DNA from 4 places in the Comamonas sp. wu1-DMT genome. Region 4 is predicted to be linked to each of the others. Evidence: predicted binding sites of a transcription regulator. Region 4 holds the regulator's gene; each other region holds the start of a gene.
What was found. Region 4 encodes FNR, which switches genes on or off when oxygen is low (the NO sensors DNR and NnrR bind a similar motif). Its sites were predicted from a motif close to TTGATNNNNATCAA; they were not measured.

Region 1: the regulator FNR is predicted to act here: its motif matches at 1,779-1,792, upstream of V8Z78_RS00745 (universal stress protein).
Region 2: the regulator FNR is predicted to act here: its motif matches at 1,964-1,977, upstream of clpB (ATP-dependent chaperone ClpB).
Region 3: the regulator FNR is predicted to act here: its motif matches at 4,469-4,482, upstream of adhP (alcohol dehydrogenase AdhP).

What each region holds. Positions count from the first base shown of each region.
Region 1 covers NZ_JBANEM010000001.1:165,605-171,514, reverse strand. The annotation lists gene pobA (4-hydroxybenzoate 3-monooxygenase) at 1-102, shown strand, start outside; gene V8Z78_RS00755 (2OG-Fe dioxygenase family protein) at 302-1,081, shown strand; gene V8Z78_RS00750 (hypothetical protein) at 1,277-1,750, shown strand; gene V8Z78_RS00745 (universal stress protein) at 1,906-2,343, shown strand; gene V8Z78_RS00740 (bacteriohemerythrin) at 2,410-2,967, opposite strand; gene V8Z78_RS00735 (Bug family tripartite tricarboxylate transporter substrate binding protein) at 3,053-4,036, opposite strand; gene V8Z78_RS00730 (SDR family NAD(P)-dependent oxidoreductase) at 4,560-5,324, opposite strand; gene V8Z78_RS00725 (ABC transporter ATP-binding protein) at 5,417-5,910, opposite strand, start outside.
Region 2 covers NZ_JBANEM010000004.1:217,560-223,469, reverse strand. The annotation lists gene clpB (ATP-dependent chaperone ClpB) at 1-1,847, opposite strand, end outside; gene moaE (molybdopterin synthase catalytic subunit MoaE) at 2,264-2,722, opposite strand; gene V8Z78_RS08730 (hypothetical protein) at 2,776-3,030, shown strand; gene V8Z78_RS08725 (hypothetical protein) at 3,034-3,360, shown strand; gene V8Z78_RS08720 (hypothetical protein) at 3,429-4,016, opposite strand; gene V8Z78_RS08715 (GIY-YIG nuclease family protein) at 4,013-4,363, opposite strand; gene V8Z78_RS08710 (TetR/AcrR family transcriptional regulator) at 4,535-5,101, opposite strand; gene V8Z78_RS08705 (MFS transporter) at 5,197-5,910, shown strand, end outside.
Region 3 covers NZ_JBANEM010000003.1:35,956-41,865, reverse strand. The annotation lists gene V8Z78_RS06170 (class I SAM-dependent methyltransferase) at 3-1,130, shown strand; gene V8Z78_RS06165 (Bug family tripartite tricarboxylate transporter substrate binding protein) at 1,151-2,137, opposite strand; gene V8Z78_RS06160 (DUF2905 domain-containing protein) at 2,346-2,546, shown strand; gene trxC (thioredoxin TrxC) at 2,756-3,190, shown strand; gene adhP (alcohol dehydrogenase AdhP) at 3,253-4,287, opposite strand; gene V8Z78_RS06145 (multifunctional CCA addition/repair protein) at 4,525-5,787, opposite strand; gene V8Z78_RS06140 (glutathione S-transferase family protein) at 5,847-5,910, opposite strand, start outside.
Region 4 covers NZ_JBANEM010000001.1:539,519-545,428, reverse strand. The annotation lists gene V8Z78_RS02525 (FixH family protein) at 1-218, shown strand, start outside; gene V8Z78_RS02520 (hypothetical protein) at 476-739, shown strand; gene fnr (fumarate/nitrate reduction transcriptional regulator Fnr) at 803-1,525, opposite strand; gene hemN (oxygen-independent coproporphyrinogen III oxidase) at 1,794-3,176, shown strand; gene V8Z78_RS02505 (sulfite exporter TauE/SafE family protein) at 3,180-3,893, shown strand; gene V8Z78_RS02500 (HD-GYP domain-containing protein) at 4,004-5,248, shown strand; gene V8Z78_RS02495 (sensor domain-containing protein) at 5,245-5,910, shown strand, end outside.

The sequences.
Region 1 (5,910 bases), 370 kb from region 4:
TTCAACACCAAGGTACAGGAAGCCGAGCTGGACTACATCGTCCACTCCGAAGCCGGCTCGACCTCGCTGGCCGAGAACTATGTGGGTCTGCCTCTGGTTTAAGCCCCCGACCGCCTTGCCTTCGCCACCATGGTGATGAAGGCCCGGTGCCCGATCACGGCACCTCGCGTTCTGCCTGCATTGCTGTGTGCGATGCAGGCATTTTTTTTCATCCATGCAATTTGGTTGATGCTGCCTTGCGTAAATTTCGATGCCGAGCCACAAGCCAGCGGGGCCTGCGAGGAGTAAGCTTGCCGACCTTATGGCGCACATCATGTTTTCCCCTCCCTATATTGCCGCTGCCGAGGCAGCCCAGTCCTTGCGCACGCGCGGCTATGCCGTGCTGCAGCCCGAGGACTTCGCCCAGTGGATGGGCCTGAGTGTGGCCGATCTGCACGCCATGGATGCGGACTGGCAGGGTCTGCCGCCCGATGCCTTCCTCAAGGATGGAGGCCGCTATCGCCGCCGCCGCCATTCCTGCTTTGTCAGCGAAGGCGATCAGGTGCAGCAGGTGCCTCATCGCGCCCACTGGCAGCCTGTGGAATACAACGCTCTGCATGGCGGCATGCAGCGCATGTTCGAGCCCATGCTGGAGAGCACGACGACGAGCGCGGCATGGCTGGAGATGATCAATGCCCTGGGGCAGCTGGCCGATCAGGTGTTCTGCACCGACGAGCTGCATGAGCGCTGGTTTGTCGAGGCGCACCAGTTCCGCATCGACACCACGGACGGCATCGGCCGTCCCACGCCCGAAGGCGCTCACCGCGACGGCGTCGATCTGGTCGCCGTGCTGCTGGTGGGACGCAAGGGCGTCAAAGGGGGCGAGACCCGCGTGTTCGAAGCGACCGGCCCCAATGGCCAGCGCTTCACGTTGACCGAGCCCTGGTCGGTGATGCTGCTCGACGATGCGCGCATGATTCATGAGACCACGCCGATCCAACCTGCTGAGCCCGGTGGTGTGCGCGACACGCTGGTGCTGACCTATCGCCGCGGCAACTTCCAGGGGGCCGAGCTCCAGGGGCAGCAGGGCCAGGCCGCTTGAGCTTGATTGGGCCGGACGGCTTTGTTCTGAAAATTTGAGCAAAACTGTAACGTGCTCAATGCATCAAAGTGACGCCCTCGACACTGCATGATGCAGGCTTGTTGCGGCGAAGCTTTCGCCCCTTCAAGTCTTTCCTGCATCCAACAAGCCAGAACAGCTGGCCGACACCACGCCCTGCAGGGCGTGGTTTTTTATATGAATCGCTTTTACGCCCTTAGTATTTCAGTGCTGACCGCTCTTGTCACAGTAGCGGCCTGCAAGCCTTCGCAAGACCGTCCGGCACAGGCGGCCTACACCAAGGAGCCCACGATCTACTTTCGCAATGGCCTTGAGATTACCCTCGGCGATGCCTCGGTGCCGGTTCACGGGGTGGAGGAATGCCCTTATGGTCTGGCCGCGCCGGCCGGTGCCGTGGTCGAGCTCAATGATGCCAAGTGCATCAGGCTGTCGGACGATACCGAGCAGATCGTCGTGATGCTGGACCTGCCGGGCGGCATCGTCCAGGAGGAATGGACCGTGCGCCGCGATGCACCGAGCAAGCCTCATGAGCCGGCTTTCAAGAACGTCTCCCTGCTGCGTCCCGACGGCACGCGCATCACTATCACCGACAAGTCCGACACTCTGCTGGACAAGTGCTACGAGTACCAGGCGGCCCATGTCTGCATCTGAGGCAGATGGCTTGGAGTGAACTTTAGGGTTGATTCATGTCAACACGCTGAGGCATGATGAAGGCAGACTGCATGCTATTCCAAGAGCGGCATTTGCCCTGGGTCCCTGGTCCGGGTTCCGTGTCGCCTGCAACCTAGAAGGAGAAACATATGTCCATGTTCAATCACATCCTGGTTCCGGTCGACGGCTCCAAGCCCTCCATGCTGGCCGCACGCAAGGCCGCTGAACTCTCCAAGGTTTTCGGCAGCGCCGTGACGGCGGTGTATGTGGTCGATCCCTATCCTTTCACCGGCGTGGGCGCCGACTTTGCCTATGGCCAGTCCCAGTATCTGAGCGCGGCCACCGCCGAAGCCAACACCGCCCTGGATGCGGTCAAGGCCATCATGGATGAGGCGGGTGTGCCCGTGAAGACCCTGGTGGGTGAGGGTCATGCAGTGCATGAAGGCATCGTTCGCACCATGGAGAGCGTGGGCGCAGACCTTGTCGTCATGGGCTCGCAGGGGCGACGCGGCCTTGAGAAGCTGATGCTGGGCAGCGTCACGCAACGTGTGCTGGGCGCAGTCAAAATCCCGGTTCTTGTGGTGCGCGAGTGAGCGTAAGGCGGCTGCCCACGAAGCAACGGCTCCTCAGGGAGCCGTTTTTCTGATGAGCCAGAGTGCTCAGCGATTGAGCAGCCGGGCCAGCCAGCCTTTTTTCTTGCGCTGCAATTCCAGCTCCTGAAGCACCTCGGCCTTGAGCTGTTCCTTCTGTGCAGCTTGTCCGCTCTCTTTGGACATCATGCGCAGATAGACCTTGGCCGAGTCCACATAGCCATGGTCTTCGTTGCGGATGTGGTTGAACAGCCAGCGCGAAAGCATGCCGTGTAGTTCGGCGGCCACATCCTCACCCGCATCGAAGCGGGTCTGCATCTCGATCACGCGGCGCGTGAACAGCTCGTGCACTTTTTTGTGCGGGCCGGCGAACATATAGCCGGCGCTCTCGATCAGGCTTTCCTCGAAGACGAAGTGCGAGACGGTGTAGTCGATCATCTCGCCGATGACATCGCCCAGACCTTCGCGATCTGGCGAGCTGCGCAATTCGTAGAGTCTGTTGATGTAATCGACGATGCGGCGGTGCTGCCGGTCGATCTCCGCAATACCGGTGTCCAGCTCGGGGACCCAGACCAGCAATGCCATGATGTTCTCCAGAAATTCAGGGGTTTCCGCAGAAGTATTCACGAGCCTGTCATAGGCTGCATTGATTCAGATCAGGCCTGCCCACGCCAGGCAGGGCGGCGCGAATCCTGCGCGCCGCGTCGGGATGTCACTCGATCTTGGCGCCCGAGGATTCGACGACCTGCTTGGACTGCTTGAAGTCGGCCTGGAACATCTTATCGAAGTTGGTCACGCTCATGGACTGAGGCTCGGCGCCCTGGGTCAGAATGGCCTCGCGCACCTCGGGCATGGCCAGCAGCTTGTTCACTTCGACATTGACCTTGGTCACGATGGCTGCGGGTGTGCCCTTGGGCATGAACAGGCCGTACCAGGTGCTCACATCAAAGCCCTTGAGACCGGACTCGGCCAGTGTCGGGGTGTCTGGCAGTGAGGACGAGCGCTTTGCCGAGGTCACGGCGATGGCGCGCAGCTTGCCGGCCTTGATCTGGGCTATGGCCGAGGGTACGGAGGACACCAGCAGATCCACATTGCCGGCCAGTGCATCCATCATCGCGGGGTTGGAGCCCTTGTAGGGCACGTGGGTCAGATGAATGTCCGAGGCCTTTTCCAGCATCACGCCGGCCAGATGGATGCTGGTGCCGTTGCCGGGCGAGCCGTAGGTGATCTTGGACGGGTTCTTCTTGGCTGCAGCCACCACGTCGGCCAGCGTCTTGTACGGCGAGTTGGCGGCGGTGGCGATCACGATCGGGGTGTAGGCCACATGAGCCACGGGGGTCAGATCCTTGCTGGGGTTCCAGGGCAGGTTCTTGTAGAGGTAGGGGCCAAGGACCACGTTGTCCTTCTGGCCCATCACCATGTCATAGCCCGTGGGCGCCGCCTTGACCGCTTCGGTGATGCCGATGGTGCCGCCTGCACCCGCACGGTTGTCGGGCACCACGGTCCATTTGCTGACTTCGGTGAGCTTGCTGGCAATCACGCGCGAGAGGATGTCGGTGCCGCCGCCAGGTGGGAACGGCACGATCATGCGCACGGGCTTGTTGGGGTAGTCGGCTGCGGGGTCTTGTGCAGCGGCTGAAAAGCTCAGGCCCGCGCTTGCGATCACGGCTGTGCTGATGAGAATTTGGCGAATCATGAAAAAGAAGCTCCAGAGACGAACGGGGGAGCGCTGGCCCGCAAACAAGGGCGGCGCAGTCGCGGCTGGTGCCTGAGCCTTGAGCTCGGCAGCCAGAGTCACGGAAGGTGGGCTTTTCGATGATCGGGGACGGTGGTTCCGCCATCAATGGGTATTTGTCTTTACCGGGGAGCGCGAGCCATGCCGTACGGACATGATCGCCATCCGCACGCGCTGCACGACAGGGTTGCTGCCGTTGCTAGCACGGGGGCAGCGTACCGATCGGGTGTCGCTGCCGATGTGGCCCACGGGTGCGGATTGTGGTTCTGCGCGCAGCCTCAGAGGCTGCTGCAGACCAGTGGAAACATTCTGCCACGCATGAAAGACTTGCCAGGGCTTGGTTCGAGAATAGGCAGGGCCTGTTCCCCGATTTTTTGCCTGGCCCGGTAGTTCACGGCGACAACAGCTGCAGGCGCCTTTGGCCCTTGGTTTGGATAAGGCGGCTGCAGCCATGTGTTGGAGTCCGGCCGCTCCGAGTGCGATCTCAGGCCTGGCGTACGTCGGCGACTACTTGGTCGCCGAAGTCCGGTCGTTCCAGCCAGGCCAGCACGCGGGCTGCGGCGTCGTCGGCCGAGGTCAGCTGCCCGTTGCTGTGCAGGCCTGCAAAACGGCCCACGTCGGGGAAGTCGGTTGAAGCTGCGCTGCGCAGTTGTACCTGCATATCGGTGTCGATGACGCCTGGCGCCAGAGACACAATGCGTGCGCCGTTGGGCTTGGCAGCCTCTTCCAGCGCCACGCAACTGCTGAACTGGTCCATGCCGGCCTTGGCCGTGCAATAGCTGGCTTGCGAGGCCATCGCGCGGCGGCCCAGGCCCGAGGAGATATTGAGCACCTTGCGGGGAATCCTCCAGCTCTCGGTTGCACCGAGAAAGGCTCCGGTCAGGGCCATGGGAGCCTCAAGACCCACGCGCAGGGCATTGATCATGTCGGCTGAAGGCACCTGAGACAGCGGCGCAATCTGCGGGATGACGCCCGCATTGTTGATCAGGGTGATGCTGGCCCATTCACGCGGATCTATCGTGCCTAGCCAGGTCGCCAGGCGCTGCGCAGCAGCAGCGCTTTGTGCCAGGTCCTGCTCCCATTGCAATAGCTGTGCAGGCTTGCTGGCGCTGGAGGCTAGGGTGGCGCTGGTCTTGCGGGCAATGCTCAGCAACTGATGGCCTTGCTGCAGCAGTTGCTGTCCCATGGACAGGCCCATGCCGCGAGAGCCACCGGTCAGAATCGTTAAGTGCTTTGTCATGCGAAGCATCTTACGGTTGATTGAAGACCGAAAAGAGCAAGCCCCGCAAGACTTGCGTCCGGCGGGGCCTGGCGATGACCTCAGATGAGCTCAGCGAGCTGTCAATGACCCAGATAGGCCTTGCGCACCTCGTCATTGCTCAGCAGGTTGACACCGCTGTCCTCCAGCACCACCTTGCCGGTTTCCAGCACATAGCCTCGGTCGGCAATCTGCAGGGCGCGGTTGGCATTCTGCTCGACCAGGAACACCGTCACACCCGCTGCGCGGATGGTCTGAATGATCTCGAAGATCTGCGCAATGATGAGCGGCGCCAGGCCCAGTGTGGGTTCGTCCAGCAGCAGCAGGCGCGGCTTGCTCATCAGTGCGCGGCCTATGGCCAGCATCTGCTGCTCGCCACCCGACATGGTGCCCGAGCGTTGCGCTGCGCGCTCCTTCAAACGAGGAAAGAGCTTGAACACATGCTCGACGCCGTCGGCGATCTCGGCCTTGCTCAGGAAAAAGCCGCCCATCTGCAGGTTCTCGGTCACCGTCAGGTCCTTGAAGACACGACGGCCTTCGGGCGAGATGGCAATGCCGCGGCGCATGATGTGATGGG
Region 2 (5,910 bases), on a different contig from region 4:
CCCACGCCCGTGGGGCCCAGGAACAGGAAGGAGCCGGTGGGGCGATTGGGATCGGACAGACCCGAACGCGAGCGACGGATGGCATTGGCCACAGCGCTGATCGCTTCCTCCTGACCCACCACACGCTCGTGCAGCTTGTCCTCCATGTGCAGCAGCTTGTCTTTTTCGCCCTGCATCATCTTGGCCACAGGGATGCCAGTGGCACGACTCACCACCTCGGCGATCTCCTCGGCTCCGACCTGGGTGCGCAGCAGCTTGTTGGCCGTCGCGCCGTCCTGGCCCTCTTCCTTGGCCTGGGCTTCGTGCAGCTGCTTTTCGAGTGCCGGCAGCTTGCCGTACTGCAGCTCGGCCACCTTGTTGAAGTCGCCCTTGCGCTTGAACTCCTCGATCTGTATGCGCAGCTGGTCCACTTCCTTGCGGATCTGCTCAGAACCCAGGGCGCTGGCCTTCTCGGCCTTCCAGATTTCCTCAAGGTCGGCGTACTCGCGCTCCAGGCTTTCGAGCTCTTCCTCGATCAGCTGCAGACGCTTTTGCGAAGCCTCGTCCTTCTCGCGCTTCATGGCCTCGCGCTCGATCTTTAGCTGGATCATGCGGCGCTCGAGCTTGTCCATCACCTCGGGCTTGGAGTCCATCTCGATCTTGATCTTGGCCGCGGCCTCGTCGATCAGGTCAATGGCCTTGTCGGGCAGGAAGCGGTCGGTGATGTAGCGATGGCTCAGCTCCGCAGCGGCAACGATGGCGGGGTCGGTGATATCGACGTTGTGATGCGCCTCGTACTTCACCTGCAGGCCGCGCAGAATGGCGATGGTGTCCTCCACCGAAGGCTCGTCCACGATGACCTTCTGGAAGCGGCGCTCCAGAGCGGCATCCTTTTCGATGTACTTGCGGTACTCATCGAGCGTGGTCGCCCCCACGCAATGCAGCTCGCCACGCGCCAGCGCGGGCTTGAGCATATTGCCGGCGTCCATGGCGCCATCGGCCTTGCCGGCGCCCACCATGGTGTGGATTTCGTCGATGAAAAGAATAATGCGGCCTTCGTCCTGTGCGATTTCCTTGAGCACGGATTTGAGGCGCTCCTCGAAGTCGCCGCGGTACTTGGCACCGGCCAGCAGGCCCGCCATGTCCAGCGACAGCACGCGCTTGTTCTGCAGGCTCTCGGGCACTTCGCCGGCCACGATGCGCTGGGCCAGGCCTTCGACAATGGCGGTCTTGCCCACGCCGGGCTCGCCGATGAGCACGGGGTTGTTCTTGCTGCGGCGCTGCAGCACCTGGATGGCGCGGCGGATTTCATCGTCGCGGCCGATCACGGGATCAAGCTTGCCGCTGCGGGCGCGCTCGGTCAGATCCAGCGTGTATTTCTTGAGCGCTTCGCGCTGGCCTTCGGCTTCTGCACTATCCACGTTCTGCCCTCCTCGCACGGCATTGATGGCTGCCTCCAGGCTGGATTTGCTCACGCCGCTTTGCTTGAGCAAGGCTCCAGCACGCGTGGCCGAGCCTGCGGCATCGGCCAGCGCCAGCAGAAACAGCTCGCTGGCGATGAACTGGTCACCGCGCTTGAGGGCTTCTTTTTCGCTGGCCTGCAGCAGCCGAGCCAGCTCGGAACCGACCTGCACATCGCCTTGCTGCTGCACCCGCGGCAGATCAGCCATGGCCTGTTCTGCCAGGTTTTTGAGTTGTTGCACATTGCCGCCAGCGCGCTGCAGCAGCGCACGCGGGCCGTCGTCCTGGCGCAGCATGGCCACCAGCAGGTGCAAAGGGTCGATGGTAGATTGATCAGCACCGAGCGCCAGGGACTGCGCGTCGGCCAAGGCTTCTTGGAATTTGGTCGTCAGTTTGTCAATTCGCATGGTTTGTCGCTTTCGCTCCAATCAGATTCATTGCTGATTTATCTGATAGCCAGGTGGTGAATTTCAAGACCGGAAGGGCAATAAAGCGGCTCAAAAGACGGCCGCAAGTCTGTGATTTGATCAAAATCAAACAACGCCCTGCGCCAGAAGCCAGACCCGAGCATCGCGCGTCAAAGCCAGATCCAATGTAGGCTCAAACCCACAATGCGCAAGATTACGGCCCCATACCTGCCAGAGTCAGCAAACCCGGGAGCCACCAAGAACCATAGCGACTTACGCTTTATACATCAGCGCCAGAGGCATTTTTATTCATAGATTTTTCAAGATCATGCACTGATGCGGCACAACCAGGCGTCACCTGGCCCAGGGCGACCTGGCACCAGTACAGGTCTGCGCTCAGGCGGCTGCCGCCATTCTTATTGCCACCGCGCCAGCGCCTGTTCGTCACTGACACGCGCATCCACCCAGCGTGCGCCTTGCTCGGTCTGCTCTTTTTTCCAGAACGGCGCTTCGGACTTCAGATAGTCCATGATGTATTCACAGGCCTCGAAGGATTTGCCGCGGTGGGCGCTGCTCACCGCCACCAGCACGATCTGGTCCATGGGCTGCAGCAGGCCGATGCGGTGAATCACGCGCGCGCCATAGATGCCAAAGCGCGCCACGGCCTTGTCGATGATGGCCTCGATCGACTTCTCGGTCATGCCGGGATAATGCTCGAGCTCCATGCTGGAGACGGCATCGCCCTCGTTGCGGTCGCGCACCGTGCCGACAAAACTGCAGACCGCGCCCACGCGCGCATCGCCGGTGCGCAGGGCGGCAATCTCGGCCGAGAGGTCAAAGTCCTGAGTCTGAATGGATACACGTGCTTCGGTCATGCCTGCATTGTCGCAGGCCAGCATGGGCATGTCTGGCGCATTAGCATTGGGCCATGGCCACACAAACCATCAATCTGCCGGAGTACACGCTGTACCCCTCTCCGCGCAACGAGCACCGGATGATTTTCGAGTTCCAGCTCTTTGTGCCCTATCCCTATGAGCTGATCCACCTGCCCGACTACAACTTCAAGGGCAAGGCCACGCTGTTTGCTGCCCACCGCAAGCGCGACAACAAATCGGGCCAGCTCATTACCTGCGAGCTGGCCGTGGACATAGAGCGTTTCGAGCGCCTGTTCGAACCAAGCTAAGCCATGGACGACACCAGCCAGATTCAGCCGCCGACCAGCTTTGCCGAGCTGTTTCGCACGCGCAGCGGCAAGCTGTCCGTACCGATTGCCGAGGTCGTCGCACGCTATGAGCTATGCGAAGACCTGGCAAGCCATCTGACCGAGCAGGCACAGACGCTCTATCACTCGGGCAACTCCTCCGAAGAACAGGTGCTGCTGGGCATGCATGCGGGCCTGGCCGCGGAGGGCTCGGTCGTCACGGTGCCTGAGGCGGGCTGGATCGTGCAGCGCCTGGCCGAGCTGCTGGAATGGCGTACACCGCAGTTCCCCACGCCTGCAGACCCGGCCTGAAATCCCGGACGGAACCGCTTCTCAGCACTTTCAGACCCGCATTTTTCGCTTCAAACTCCGGAGCTAGATCAGAAGGCTCCGACAGGCGCATGCAGACGCTGCCAGGCCAAGGCCCGCCAGGCAGGCGTTCCATAGGCAGCGACCAGATCTCGCCCTATGGCGACCCAGGCCGGATCGGCCGGGTTCAAGCCCAAAGCCTCGATGAATGGCGCTTGCACGATGAAGCACTGGCGCCGATAAGGCAGCAAAAAACCATCCGCCTGCTGTGCAAGCACGCTTCGCGCCTGTGCGTACTCGCTGAACCAGATGTGCAGAAGAATGCCGCTACGCGGCACATGCCAGAAGCTGCCCATGTCATCACCCGGTGCTGCCAGCACTCCCAGCACCCGACGCGCCTGCTCCCAGCCGGCAAAGCCGACCTCGCGCGCCGCCTGATGCAAATGGTCGCGCAATGTGGCCGAGCCCGCAGCCCCCTCGCGCCGCGCACGGTTCAGGCGCACGCGGGCGCGCACCTTGAGTTCGTCGACCAGGGCCTGCGGCGAAACGAATCCGGAAACAGAACCGGCCCCCGTGGCTGAACCCGACGGATCAATGGCTGCTGCACCACCGAGCAGCGCTTGGCCTGAGCTCATGGCATTCACGGTTTCACTGCTCATGGCTGTACCCCTTGCAGCTCTTGCTGCCACAGGGAAAGCAGGGCCTGAAGTTCGGCGTCATAGTCGAACAAAGGATCGTCGCGCTCCTTCACGCGGTCCAGTACCTCAAAACGAAATGCCTGTGCGCCATGGCAAGCCCAGGCCTGGGCCAGTGCCGCATCGCGCCGGGAGCCATTGCTCAGCTCGAACCGCAGGCGGTTGAGTATTGCGTCCACGTTACGGCTGGCCCCCAGGCGCAACAAGTCAGCGGCATCGCAGCGCACCGCGTAGATACCCATGGCGGGAAAAGCCTGTTTGTAGTCCCGCGTCAGCGCGCGCCGCGCCTGGGGATGGAGAGATGAAGTCATGACAGTGCTCCAGGTTGCATCGGAGCCTCCCGCGCTGGGCCCCTAGAACAACCATGGTCTGACAGAACATCGAAATCGAGCGTGAACACGCTGTCGAAAGCAAGGGTGAGAGCCTCTTGTGCGGGCAGGCGCCCCTTGGCACCTGTGAGCCGCGATTCTAGGGCAAGAGCCTCAGACCTGCTCAGGCACCAGTTGTTCGACCAGCTTGCGCCCGAACGCCACATCGGGCTGCAGACCATACAGAATGCGATAGACGATGGGTGCCACCAACTGGTCCAGCATGGCTTCCACATCGGGCACCTCTTCGCCACGCGCGCGGGCCCGGCCCAGCACAATGCCAAGCTGGTCGCGAATGATGTCCACGCAGGCGCAGGTCACCTGGTCTTCCTGGGTTGCCACCAAGGTATCGCGCAGCAAGGTTCGTCCCAGGGGAGAGCCCATTTCCTCGATGTATTGCTCGGTCCAGGCCTGCAGATCGCCATGCAGGCTGCCCGTGTCCGCAGGCTCGGCAATGGGACGGATGCGCTCCAGCGCCACATCGGCCAGCAACTGCGGCAGATCGCCCCAGCGGCGATACAGCGTGGAAGGCGTCACGCCGGCCTCGGTGGCGATCAGGGGAAAGGTCAGCTCCTCGCGCGGCATGTGCTCCAGCAGTTTCCTCACCGCCTGATGCACGCTGGCCTGTACACGGGAGCTGCGCCCGCCCGGCCGGGATTGGACTGGGTCTTTTGCAATCATGGTCATTAAAGCTAAATATTTGCGTTAATGATGAATTAACGCAGAATACGCAAACGCAAAAAATTTGCTTTTATGGTAGCGGAGCCTGCTTTTCCATGCCCACATCCTCTGTATCCCTGACTGCGGTATCCAGCACCCGCAATATGGCTGCTGTCGCCCTGACCCTGGCCAGCTTTCTGGCGGCATCCAGCGCTCCCACGCCCTTGTATAGGCTCTACCAGCAGGCCTGGGGCTTTTCCTCGGGCATGCTGACCCTGATCTTCGCGGTCTATGCCTTCAGTCTGCTCGTCGCCCTGCTCACCATGGGCGCACTGTCCGATTACCTGGGCCGACGCCCCGTCATTCTTGCGGCCCTGGGACTGGAGGCGGTCTCCATGCTGATGTTCACCCATGCACAGGATGCGCAGGCTCTACTCTGGTCGCGTGTGGTGCAGGGTTTTGCCACCGGCATGGCGAGCGCAGCCCTGGGCGCGGCCCTGCTCGATCTGGACCGTGAACGCGGTGCGTTGATCAATACGCTGTCTCCCATGCTGGGTATGGCAGCCGGCGTGTTCGGCGCCAACCAGCTGGCCAGCCATGGCCATGACGGCTTGCACCAGATCTACTGGTGGCTGCTGCTGGTCTTTGCGGCATCGGCCTGGGCCATTGCCGTGATGCCTGAAACCGTCAGCCGCCGCAGCGGAGCCCTGGCCTCCATGCGCCCTCGCATCCGCCTTCCCGCGCATACCCGCCCGGCCTTCCTGCGCATGGCACCGCTGGATATCGCCGCCTGGGCGCTGGCGGGCTTTTATCTGTCGCTAGGCCCCACC
Region 3 (5,910 bases), on a different contig from region 4:
AAATGCGGGTTGTGACGACAGAACCCTCAAGTTTAACGAGCGCCTTGCAATCCCGCATTGCCAAGGAGATTGCCGCCGTGGGCGGCTGGCTGCCTTTCGACCGTTTCATGGAGCTGGCGCTCTATGCGCCGGGCCTGGGCTATTACGCCAATGAAACGGCCAAGTTCGGTGCCATGCCGGAGTCGGGCAGCGACTTTGTGACGGCGCCGGAGATTTCGCCTATTTTTGGCCAGCTGGTGGCGTCCCAGTTACGGGAGGCGCTACAAAAAACGAATACCCGCGAGATCTGGGAGTTTGGCGCGGGAACCGGCGCGCTGGCGCTGCAGATCCTCGACGAGCTGGCGGCTCATGGTGCGTTGCCCGAGCGCTACACCATCGTCGATCTCTCGGGCACGCTGCGCGCGCGCCAGAAGCTGGCGCTGGCCAAGTACGAACATCTGGTGCGCTGGGTGGATGCGCTGCCCGAGGCCATGGAAGGCGTGATCATCGGCAACGAGGTGCTGGATGCCATGCCGGTGCAGCTGTTGCAGCGCACCGCAGGCCAATGGCATGAGCGCGGCGTGGTGCTCGGCGCAGGCGGCGATGAGGCGGCTTTTGCCTGGGAAGACCGTCCCACCGAACTGCGCCCGCCTGTGGATATCGGTGGCCCGCATGATTTTCTGACCGAAATCCACCGCCAGGGCGAGGCATTTATCCACACCCTGGGCGAGCGCCTGATTCGCGGTGCCGCCTTCTTTATCGATTACGGCTTTGGCGAGAGCGAGTACTACCACGAGCAGCGCCATATGGGGACCCTGGTCTGCCACTACCAGCATCAGGTGGACAACGACCCTCTGGTGCTGGTCGGCCTCAAGGACATCACGGCTCACGTCAATTTCACGGGCACGGCCGTGGCGGCCCAGGATGCGGGCTTCGACGTGCTGGGCTATACCAATCAGGCGCACTTTCTCATCAACTGCGGACTTGCACCCAAGCTCGATGCGGTCGGCATCAAGGCCAGATCCATGGCCTCCAAGCTGGTCATGGAGCACGAGATGGGCGAGCTGTTCAAGGTCGTTGCCCTGTCCAAGGGCGTGGAGCCCTGGACGCCGCTGGGCTTTGTGCAGGGCGACCGCACGCATCGGCTATAGCGTCTGCGTGCCCGCCGAGCTCACTGCTTTTCGAGCTTGGCGGCCTGGATGATGCTGCCCCAGTGCTTGTACTCGGTGCGCGTGAAGTCGCGGAACGCGCTTGAGCCGAGCAGGCGAGGTTCGCCTCCCAGGGCTGCGACTCTGGCCTTGAACTCGGGGCTGCTGGCCACCTTGAGCGTGGCGGCTTCAAGTCGCTGGACCACGGCGCGTGGTGTCCCCTTGGGGGCCAGCACGCCGTTCCAGGTGGCGGTGACAAAGGACGGAAAGCCGCTTTCCTTCATGGTCGGGACCTGGGGCAGCTGCGGCAGGCGCTCGGCGGAGGTCACGGCCAGCGCCTTGAGCTTGCCGCCCTGGATGAAGGGCAGTGCCGGCGTGATGTTCTCGAAGATGAAATCGATCTGGCCGCCGATCAGATCGGTCAGTGCCGGAGCGCTGCCCTTGTAAGGCGCGTGAACCAGGTCCAGTTTGGCGGCGCTCTTGAGCAGCTCGCCCGAGAGATGCACGGTGGAGCCCATGCCCGGCGAGCCATAGCTCATGCCGGTGCGGCGCTCGCGCGCGTAGCTCACCAACTCGGCCACCGATTTGACCGGTGTTTTCGATTCGTTGATCACCAGCACATTGGGAATCGAGGTCACCAGAGCTACGTACTCGAAGTCGTCCAGGCTTTTCTCGCTGAGATTGCGGTACAGGCTGGGATTGATGGCCTGCGTGCCTGCCGTGCCGAACAGCAGCGTGTAGCCGTCATTGGCGGCGGCTGCGACGCGGCTGGCTCCGATGGCTCCGTTGGCGCCGGGGATGTTCTCCACCACGACCGGCTGGCCCAGGGCCTCGGCCAGACCCTGGCCGACCAGGCGTGCCACGACATCGGTGTTGCCGCCGGGCGAGAAAGGCACGACCAGCTTGAGTGGGCGATTGGGGAAGCTGTCGGCAGCCGCTGGCAGGGCCAGGCTGGCGCCCAGCAGCGCTGCGGTCAGGAGAAACTGTTTGCGTGAAAAGGTCTGGGGCACGGTATGTCTCGTTGTTTGTTGTTGGCGGGCCGTGACGGCAGACGCATGGGCCCGGTCCCTGCATGGCGCAGGGCTTGGACATCATGGGCAGAGGGGGGAATTGAGGTCAATCAATCTTTGGGAAGCATGTCATGCATAAACGGAATGGCTGCCTGACAGCATGGGCGCGCAGGCCGTCAGGACAGTGCGCCCCTATACTTGCGGTCTCATGATTCGCTGGTTGATCGTCATTTTTCTGGCCCTGTTGCTCGTCAACGGGCTGCACGGCTGGCTGCAGCGCATAGGGCTGGGGCGTCTGCCCGGCGACTTCCGCTTTCGGCTGTTCGGCAAGGAATTTTTTCTGCCCGTGGCCAGTACGGTGCTGCTCAGCGTGGTGGCGGCGCTGATTGCCCGCTTTGTGAAGCTCTGAGAGCGTAAACACCTTCTGAGTCGGGCCGACTTGAATCTGCAGGCTTTGGCTGCACATACGGACCTGAGCCCGAGCAGTGCCTGCTGGCACCGTCAGGCATTGCCAAAGAAAGTACAACTTACGCAAAGCGGGTTCAGGCAAGGCGACTGTCCCAGGAGGCAGGCCGTTGTCGCATTCTTGTTTGCGTAAATCCTAGAAAGGTTGCCCCTGTGTCCGAATCCCTGCACTACGTCTGTCCTCATTGCCACACCACCAATCGCATTGCCAGCGACCAGCTGGGCAACCAGCCCGATTGCGGCAGCTGCCACCAGCCGCTGGTGACGGGCGAGCCCGTGGCGCTGGACAACGACAGCTTTGCCCGGCACACCGGCCGCAGCCAGTTGCCCGTGGTCGTGGATTTCTGGGCCCCCTGGTGCGGCCCCTGCCGCATGATGGCGCCGGCCTTTGCCCAGGCGGCCCAGCAACTGGCGGGGCAGGCGCAACTGGCCAAGCTCGATACCGAGGCTTATCCACAGGCCGCAGCACCCTTGGGCATTCGCAGCATTCCGACCATGGTGGTCTTCAAGGAAGGCAGGGAACTGGCACGCATCTCCGGAGCCCTGCCGGCCTCGGAGATCGTGCGCTGGGTGCGCTCGGTGATCTGAGCGGCGGCTTCGCGCGAGCGGGCCCGTTCACCCGGCCCCGGTTCGGGGCCGGTTAGCCTGGCTCAGGCGGCGATGTCCAGCACCACGCGGCCTTCGATCTTGCCTTCGTGCATGCGGGCAAAGATGTCGTTGATGTTTTCCAGCTTGTCGGTGGATACGGTGGCCTTGACCTTGCCCTGGGCGGCAAAGTCCAGCGACTCCTGCAGGTCCAGGCGCGTGCCGACGATGGAGCCGCGCACCGTGATGCCCTTGAGCACCATGGAGAAAATCGGCAGCGGAAAATCGCCAGGTGGAAGACCGTTGAGCGAAATCGTGCCGCCGCGACGCACCATGCCCAGAGCCTGCTCGAAAGCCTTGGGTGACACGGCCGTGACCAGCACGCCGTGGGCGCCTTCGATCTCTCTTTGCAGATAGGCCGCCGGGTCGGTGTTCATGGCGTTGACGGTGACGGTGGCGCCCAGCTGGCGCGCCAGCGCGAGCTTGCTGTCGTCGATGTCGACCGCCGCGACATTGAAGCCCATGGCCTTGGCATATTGCACAGCCATATGGCCCAGGCCGCCGATGCCGGAAATCACCACCCAGTCGCCGGGCTTGGCGTCGGTGACCTTCAGGCCCTTGTACACCGTGACCCCGGCGCAGAGCACGGGAGCGACGTCGATAAAGCTCACATTGGACGGCAGATGGCCCACATAGTTGGGGTCGGCCAGTGCGTAATCGGCAAAGCCGCCGTTGACCGAATAGCCGGTATTGGTCTGAGATTCGCACAAGGTTTCCCAGCCGCCTATGCAGTGGCGGCAGAAGCCGCAGGCGCTGTGCAGCCAGGGCACGCCCACGCGATCGCCTTCCTTGACATGCTTGACGTTCTTGCCCACCGCAGCTACATGGCCCACGCCCTCGTGGCCGGGAATGAAGGGCGGATGAGGCTTGACGGGCCAGTCGCCTTCGGCCGCATGCAGATCGGTGTGGCAGACGCCGGAGGCGGCAATCTTGACCAGGATCTGATCGTCTGCCGGTCGAGGCACCGGCATTTCTTCGATCGTGAGCGGCTTCCCGAAGGAACGCACCACGGCGGCTTTCATGGTCTGGGGTAAGGACATCAGAGCACCTCCTTGAAGCAAGAGGGCAAGGCCGTGGCCTGTGGGCCGGACACTTGCCCGTCAAAGAACCATACCGGTATGGCATGGGGGTTGCAGCGGGCTTCGTGACCTGCTGCATGGCCCGGGCGGAGTGAATCGCCGCAGCCGTCTCGTACTGTGCAATGGCTGCAGCATAGCTTCTTTGACTTAACTCAAGCCGCGCCCATCCTTGCCTTCTGGACCTCGGCGCGCGAGCTGCTAGGCGCCGTCTTCCAGATAGGCGGCAATCGCCCGCTCGCGCGCCTTGCTCACTGCGTCGCCGATGGCCTTGCCCTTGAGGCCGCGCTGTGCTGCGGCCTGGGCGACCGGGCCGGTTTCCACGGCCAGAGCCGCTTTCAGGGCATTGCCCAGGCGCTGGCGCTGCGGATAGGCCGCATCTTCAAAACCCAGCCGTCCGCGCGCGTCGCATTCGCAGGCCTGCAGGGCTTCCTCGAAGCGCTGGGGCTTGCGGATGGCATCGCAGCGCTCGAGCAGCCGCAGCAGGGCGGCGGCATTGAGTTCATGGCTGCGGTGGATGTTGCCATGCTCGCGCGCTACGACCTCGGCCAGCTCCTTGCAGTCGTTGGGTACGCGCCAGCGCTCGCAGACCTGTAGCAGCAGGCGGGCGCTGCGCTGCTCATGGCCGATATGGCGGGGCAGCACATCGGCCGGCGTGCTGCCCTTGCCGAAGTCATGGCAGAGGCAGGCAAAACGCACGGACAGCGGTGCCTGCAGGCGCGCCGACATGTCCAGCACCATCATGGCATGCACGCCGCAATCGATCTCGGGGTGGTATTCGGCGCGCTGGGGCACGCCCCAGAGCTTGTCGAGTTCGGGCAGCAGCCGGACCAGCGCCCCGCATTCGCGCAGGATCTCGAACATGCGCGAGGGCTGGGCCTCCATCAGGCCGCGGCTGATTTCCTGCCACACGCGCTCGGGCACCAGGGCATCGACCTCGCCGGCCGCCACCATCTCGCGCATGAGTTCCATGGTCTCGGGCGCGACGGAAAAATCGGTGAAGCGCGCCGCAAAGCGGGCCAGACGCAGAATGCGTACCGGGTCTTCGCGGAAGGCATCGGTCACATGGCGCAGCACGCGATTCTTCAGATCCTGCTGGCCGTGGTAGGGGTCGACCAGATCTTCGAGGTCGCCGTTGCCTGTCCAGTCTGCGGGAGCAGCGATGGAGTTGATGGTGAGATCGCGCCGCGCCAGGTCTTCTTCCAGTGTCACATCGGCGGCGGTGTGGACCACAAAGCCGCGATAGCCCATGCCGTTCTTGCGCTCGGTGCGTGCCAGCGCATATTCCTCATGGGTCCGGGGGTGCAGAAACACCGGAAAGTCGCGCCCCACGGGCACGAAGCCGCGCGCGCTCATCTGCTCCGGCGTGGCGCCAACCACCACCCAGTCCGTATCGTTGACGGGCAGGCCCAGCAATGCATCGCGCACCGCACCGCCTACCTTGAAAACCTTGAATTCACTCATGCTGCAATGGTAGTGGCTGCGAGCCGGCCTGCAGATACCGCAATCGCGGGAGCCAAGCCTCAGCGCTGCTGGCGATAGGGCTCTTCAAACTGCAGAAAGTCGTGCTCGGCCAGCGCTGCCTGA
Region 4 (5,910 bases):
GGCTCATCATCGCCGGCCCGGTGATCGTGGTGATTGCCGGCTTTGTCACCGCATACATCGCACTGAGCAGGCCTGATCCCGTGATTGACCCTGACTACTACCGCCATGGCATGGAAATCAACCAGCGCCTGAGCGAAAGTGAAAAAAGCCTGGCCCCAGCAGTCACCGGCCGCAATCATGCGGCCACGCCAGCCAAGGACCATCCGCTGGATCGCTGAGCGCTCCGGCGCTTGCTCCGCCAAGGTCGCTTTTGCGGCCTTTTTTGTTGCCGATATCAAAATCAGAGCGTGTTGCGCATGTTCTGTCTAACGTTGATGTAGAAGCAAATAGTTTTTTGATATCCAGATGGCGCAGGATGCTACTGAAAAGAGAGTGGTTCAGGGTTTCCCGCCACGGTGCATGCCCGCAGTCCTGCATGAACGGTCACCACTGTTGTGCAAAATATGACCAAGCCCACAGCCCAAGGAGAATCAGGATGGATGCTCGACGCTGGATGTGGATTGTCTGGCCGGCCTTTCTGGCGGCGGCAATCATGGAGATGGTGGTTTTCGCCTTTGTGGACCCGCTGGATGTGCACTGGCTGGGCTCCCCCCTGGACTGGTCGCGCCAAGCCATCTATACGGTCGCTTTTTTTGCCTTCTGGGTCGTGACCCTGATCGGAGGTGCGATGACGGTGATGCTGGGTCGCTCCGTCAGCGATCTCAATGGCGGCATCGTTTCCGAGCCTCTGCCCGATTAATTCGCACAGACAAAAAAGCCCGCTGTCCGCGGGCTTTGTCTTGAGAGTGTCTGTCGACTCGGTTCAGTTCTGGCATTGCTGGCTGTTGACGATGCGTTTGAGCGCCTCGGTATCCAGGATGCGCAGGTGGCGCTGCTTGACTTCCACAATGCCTTCCTCTGCAAATTTGGAGAAAGTGCGGCTCACGGTCTCGAGCTTGAGGCCCAGGTAACTGCCGATTTCTTCGCGCGTCATGCGCAGCACCAGTTCCGACTTGGAAAAGCCGCGTGCCGACAGGCGCTGAACCAGGTTCAACACAAAGGCCGCCAGGCGCTCTTCGGCACGCATGCTGCCCAGCAGCAGCATCACGCCATGCTCGCGCACGATTTCGCGGCTCATGACCTTGTGCACATGGTTCTGCAGGGCCGTGACCTCGCGCGAGAGCTGCTCCAGTTTGTCAAACGGCATGACGCAGACCTCGGCGTCTTCCAGGGCCACGGCATCACAAGTGTGGTGGTCGTTGACGATGCCGTCCAGACCAATGATTTCGCCAGCCATCTGAAAGCCTGTGACCTGGTCGCGTCCGTCTTCGGTGGCCACGCTGGTCTTGAAGAAGCCGGTTCGAATGGCATACAGCGAGGTGAACTCTTCGCCATTGCGAAACAGCAGACCGCCGCGCTTGACCTTGCGGCGCGTGGCCACAATCTCGTCAATGCGCTCCATTTGTTCATCGTCCAGGCCCATGGGCATGCACAGTTCACGCAGATTGCAGTTGGAGCAGGATGCTTTGATGGTCTGAAGATTCATGGGCTTTTTGCAACGGCGCAGACAGACACGGAGTGGAGAGTCGCGCTGGTCATTGACCTCGTGGTTGAAGATGAGATGGATCAAATTGTCGCAGCACTTGCCTTGAGGTCTCTTGATTTTCATCAAGGACAGGGTGATTGCCTTGGGGCACATTGCCTGTATTCGTTCAAAAACATGCGCTTTTGCCTATTTTGGGCATGATTTTCAGGATCTGATTTCCATTGAAATCTGCTCTATACAGAGTGTGGGCGCACCCTAACTCCCAGTTATGACCGCAGTCACGCCTGAGTTGCTGAGCCGCTTTGATATCCCCGGCCCACGCTACACATCGTTCCCAACAGCCGACCGTTTTGTTGAGGCTTTTGGTGCAGACGACTACATACTGGCACTCAAGCAGCGCAAGACGCATTCTGGCTCGCGCGCTTTGCCCCTGTCCGTTTATGTGCATGTGCCGTTCTGTGAGTCGCTTTGCTATTACTGCGCCTGCAACAAGATCGTGACCAAGCATCATGAGAAGGCTGCCGAGTATCTGGACTACTTGAGCCGTGAGCTGGCCATGCATACCGAGCATTGCGGCAAAGGTCAGCTCGTAAGCCAGCTACATCTGGGCGGAGGCACACCGACCTTCTTCAGCGATGCCGAGTTGCAGCAGCTGATGGTCTTGATGCGTGAACATTTCAAGCTGGATCCCGCGGGCGAGTACTCCATCGAGGTCGATCCGCGCACCGTCAGCAACGAGCGGCTGAGAGCTCTCAAGAACATGGGGTTCAATCGCCTGAGCTTTGGCGTGCAGGACTTTGATCCCGCGGTGCAGAAAGCGGTGCACCGCGAGCAGCCCGCCGAGCAAGTATTTGCGCTGGTGGCCGAGGCGCGCCGCCTGGGCTTTGTCTCCATCAATGTGGACCTGATCTACGGGCTGCCCAGGCAGACGCCCGAGTCTTTTGCGCGCACGCTGGCACAGGTCAATGAGCTGCGCCCCGATCGCATTGCACTGTATGCCTATGCGCATCTGCCCGAGCGCTTCAAGCCGCAAAGGCGCATCGAATCGGCAGACCTGCCCATGGGACAGGACAAGCTGAACATGCTCTCCGGCGCAATTGATGCATTCATGGATGGCGGCTATGTCTATGTAGGCATGGACCACTTTGCGCTGCCTGACGACTCTTTGGCCATTGCCAAGCGCCAGGGGCGCCTGCATCGCAATTTTCAGGGCTACAGCACCCAGCCTGATTGCGATCTGATTGCACTGGGCGTATCGGCTATCGGCAAGGTGGGCGCGACCTACAGCCAGAACGTCAAGACTCTTGAAGAGTATTACGATGCCGTCGATGGCGGCATGTTGCCCGTGCAGCGCGGACTGGCACTTTCACGTGACGATCTGGTGCGCAGAGCGGTCATCATGTCCATCATGTGCCAGGGCTCCGTCCTGTATGAGCCCATGGAGCAGGCCTGGCTTATCAATTTCCGCGAATACTTCGCTGCGGAGCTGGATGCGCTGGCAGAGATGCAGCGCAACGGCTTGGTCGAGCTGTCCGCCGAGGGCTTCAAGGTCACTGGCCTGGGCTGGTTTTTTGTGCGCGGAGTAGCCATGCTGTTTGACCGATATTTGCAGGCCGACCGGAACCGCGCCCGCTTTTCGCGCATCATCTAGCGCATGTTGTTTTCGCTGGTCTGGACTGCTTTGATCATGGGGCTCGTGGGTGGGCCCCATTGTCTTGTGATGTGCGCTGCCCCCTGCAGTGTGGTCACAGCAGCGAAGCCTGTCAGCGGCGGGCAGCCAGTTGTCGTGCTCGGCCTGCAAAAACGCCAATGGCTGCGTACCAGCCTGTTTCATCTGGGGCGCATCGCTGCCTATGCCCTGCTGGGCGGGATCGCGGCCGTGGCCATGGAAAGTCTGGCCTGGCTGACCAGTCAGACAACGGCATTGCAGAGACTTTGGACGCTGATGCATGTGGCGGTCATGGCCTGGGGACTGGCCATGGTGGTGCAGGCGCGGCAGCCAGCCTGGCTGGAGCGGGCGGGGCGTTCCGTTTGGGCCAGGGTTCAGCCCTGGGTCACCGCGCCGGGCGGCAGTCTGGCAGCAGGCTTTGCCTGGGCACTGATGCCTTGTGGTTTGCTGTATTCGGCGGTGTTGGTGGCGGCCTTGAGTGGCGGCGCCTGGCAAGGGGCTTTGTCCATGGTAGCCTTTGCCGTTGGTGGTGCACTGTGGCTGCTGGCGGGTCCCTGGCTGTGGCAACTGGGACAGTCGCATGTCAATGCATTGCGGGCTAGGTGGGGCACCAGAGTTGCAGGTCTGATGCTGATTGGCGTTGCGAGTTGGGCTTTGTGGATGGACCTGGTCTACAAACCCAGCCTTTGGTGCCGATAAGTCACACAAGAGGGGATTGTTGATGCTGTTTGCATCCCAACAGACCCTAGTCATGCTTGAGCAGTCATGGAACTGCGGAATAATGTCTTATCTTGTGTGTAGCGCTCAAAGTGAATCGTTTCGTTGCTATTGATATCGGACAACTGCGTATTGGCATGTATGTCCATCTGGAGACCGGCTGGTTGCGCCATCCGTTTCCCGTCAGCAGCTTCAAGATTGTCAATGACGAGCAGTTGCAGACACTTAGGACCCTGAAGCTCAAGGCAGTTCAGGTCGATCTATCGAGAAGCGATCTGGAGGAAGCGGCAGCGCCTCCGGCCGCAGACCCTCAACCCGCTCCTATCCCCCCCGAGAACGATGCGCATGCATGGCGTAACAGTATTTTGGGCGTGCAGTCCAGGTTTCTGGGCGCGGTTTCCGTATTTGATGACGTGCAAGCCTTGTTGCCTGTCAACCCCGAGAAGGCGCGGACAACGACGGATATGCTGGTTGCACAGCAAGTCGTCAAACTGGCGCAGGCTCGTGATCTGAGTTTGCATCTGCTCGCGGATACGGGGGGCGCCACCTTTGGCGTACATGGTGTCAACGTCTCCGTGCTGAGCCTGTTGCTGGGTAAGACGCTGGGCCTGTGCGATGACGTATTGACGGATCTGGGCACGGCGGCCCTGTTGCATGACATCGGCAAGCCGGGGCTTGAGATTTCCGCATCGGCCAATGCACTGAATCAGGGCACGGGCCGCACGCCTCTGCGAGAGACCGTGTATGCGCGTCATGTCGGAGAGTCGGTGGCATTGGCTCTATCCATGGGCTATCCTCCTTCCGTCACGACGGCCATCGCCCAGCATCATGAATGGGCCGATGGGTCAGGCTTTCCACTTGGCTTGCTGGCCGAAGATATGGACATTGCCGGACAGATCCTGGCGCTGGTCAATAATTTTGAGCGCTTGTGCAATCTGCCATTGCAAGGCAACGAAATGACGCCTCATGAAGCCATGGCTGCACTGTATGGACAGTATCGCCAGCGATATGCGCCCGATGTGCTCAAGGCATTCGTGCAGACCTTGGGGGTCTATCCGCCGGGCTCTTTGGTGGAACTAAGCGATGGGCGGATGGGCGTGGTGGTGTCTGTCAACACCAGCCAGTCGCTCAAGCCGCAGGTGCTGACCTATGACATGCAGGCGCCGCAGAAGCTGCGGTTCGTAGATTTGCTTGAATATGTGGGTTTGGGTATTCGCCGGGGCTTGACGCGAAATCAGCTTTCTCGAAATGCGTTAGAAGCTTTACAGCCGCAAAGGCGTCTTTGCTACTTTTTTGACAGTTCTGCAGCACCTGCTGCCGAGAAAGACCTCGCGTGACTTTGCAGCAGAGTTTTCTGATTGACCCTCTGCTTGCCTCCATGCTCGATGGTTTGCAGGAGGCGGTCTGGCTGCTGGATGCGCAGACATTGCGTGTCGTGCATGCCAATGCAGCCAGTATGCAGCTCACAGGCTACACGCCCGAGCAGGCGCAGGAGCAGTATGTCGATGTGCTGTGCGCCTCTCTGGTGCAAAAGGCGTTCTGGCAGGATGCCTCAAACTGGGTGGGTGGGGCGAAATTTCTCACAGAAATCTGTACAGCCAATGGTTCATTGACAGCTGTGGAGATGGCGGTGGGCTCCATCGCCCTGAATCCACGCTGGTTGATGCTCACCATGCTCGACCGCAGCGAGCAGTTGCGGCACGAGAGCGAACTGGACATGCTGCTTGCAGAGTTGCGGGCGACGCTTGAGTCCGCTGCAGATGGCATGCTGGTCTGTGATCTGCGCGGCGGCATTCGGGCATTCAATCACCGTTTCGCGGAGCTGTGGCAACTACCCGAACCACTGCTCGTGCAGCGAGATGATGCGGCCGTCTTTGCCCATTTGGAAGCGCAGACCATCAGCAGCGAGAGTCAGTTCACTCTTCTACAGGATGCGCAGGACCTGTCGGCTCCTGAAACCTCGGAGGTACTGCAGCTGCTCAGTGGCAGGGTTCTGGAG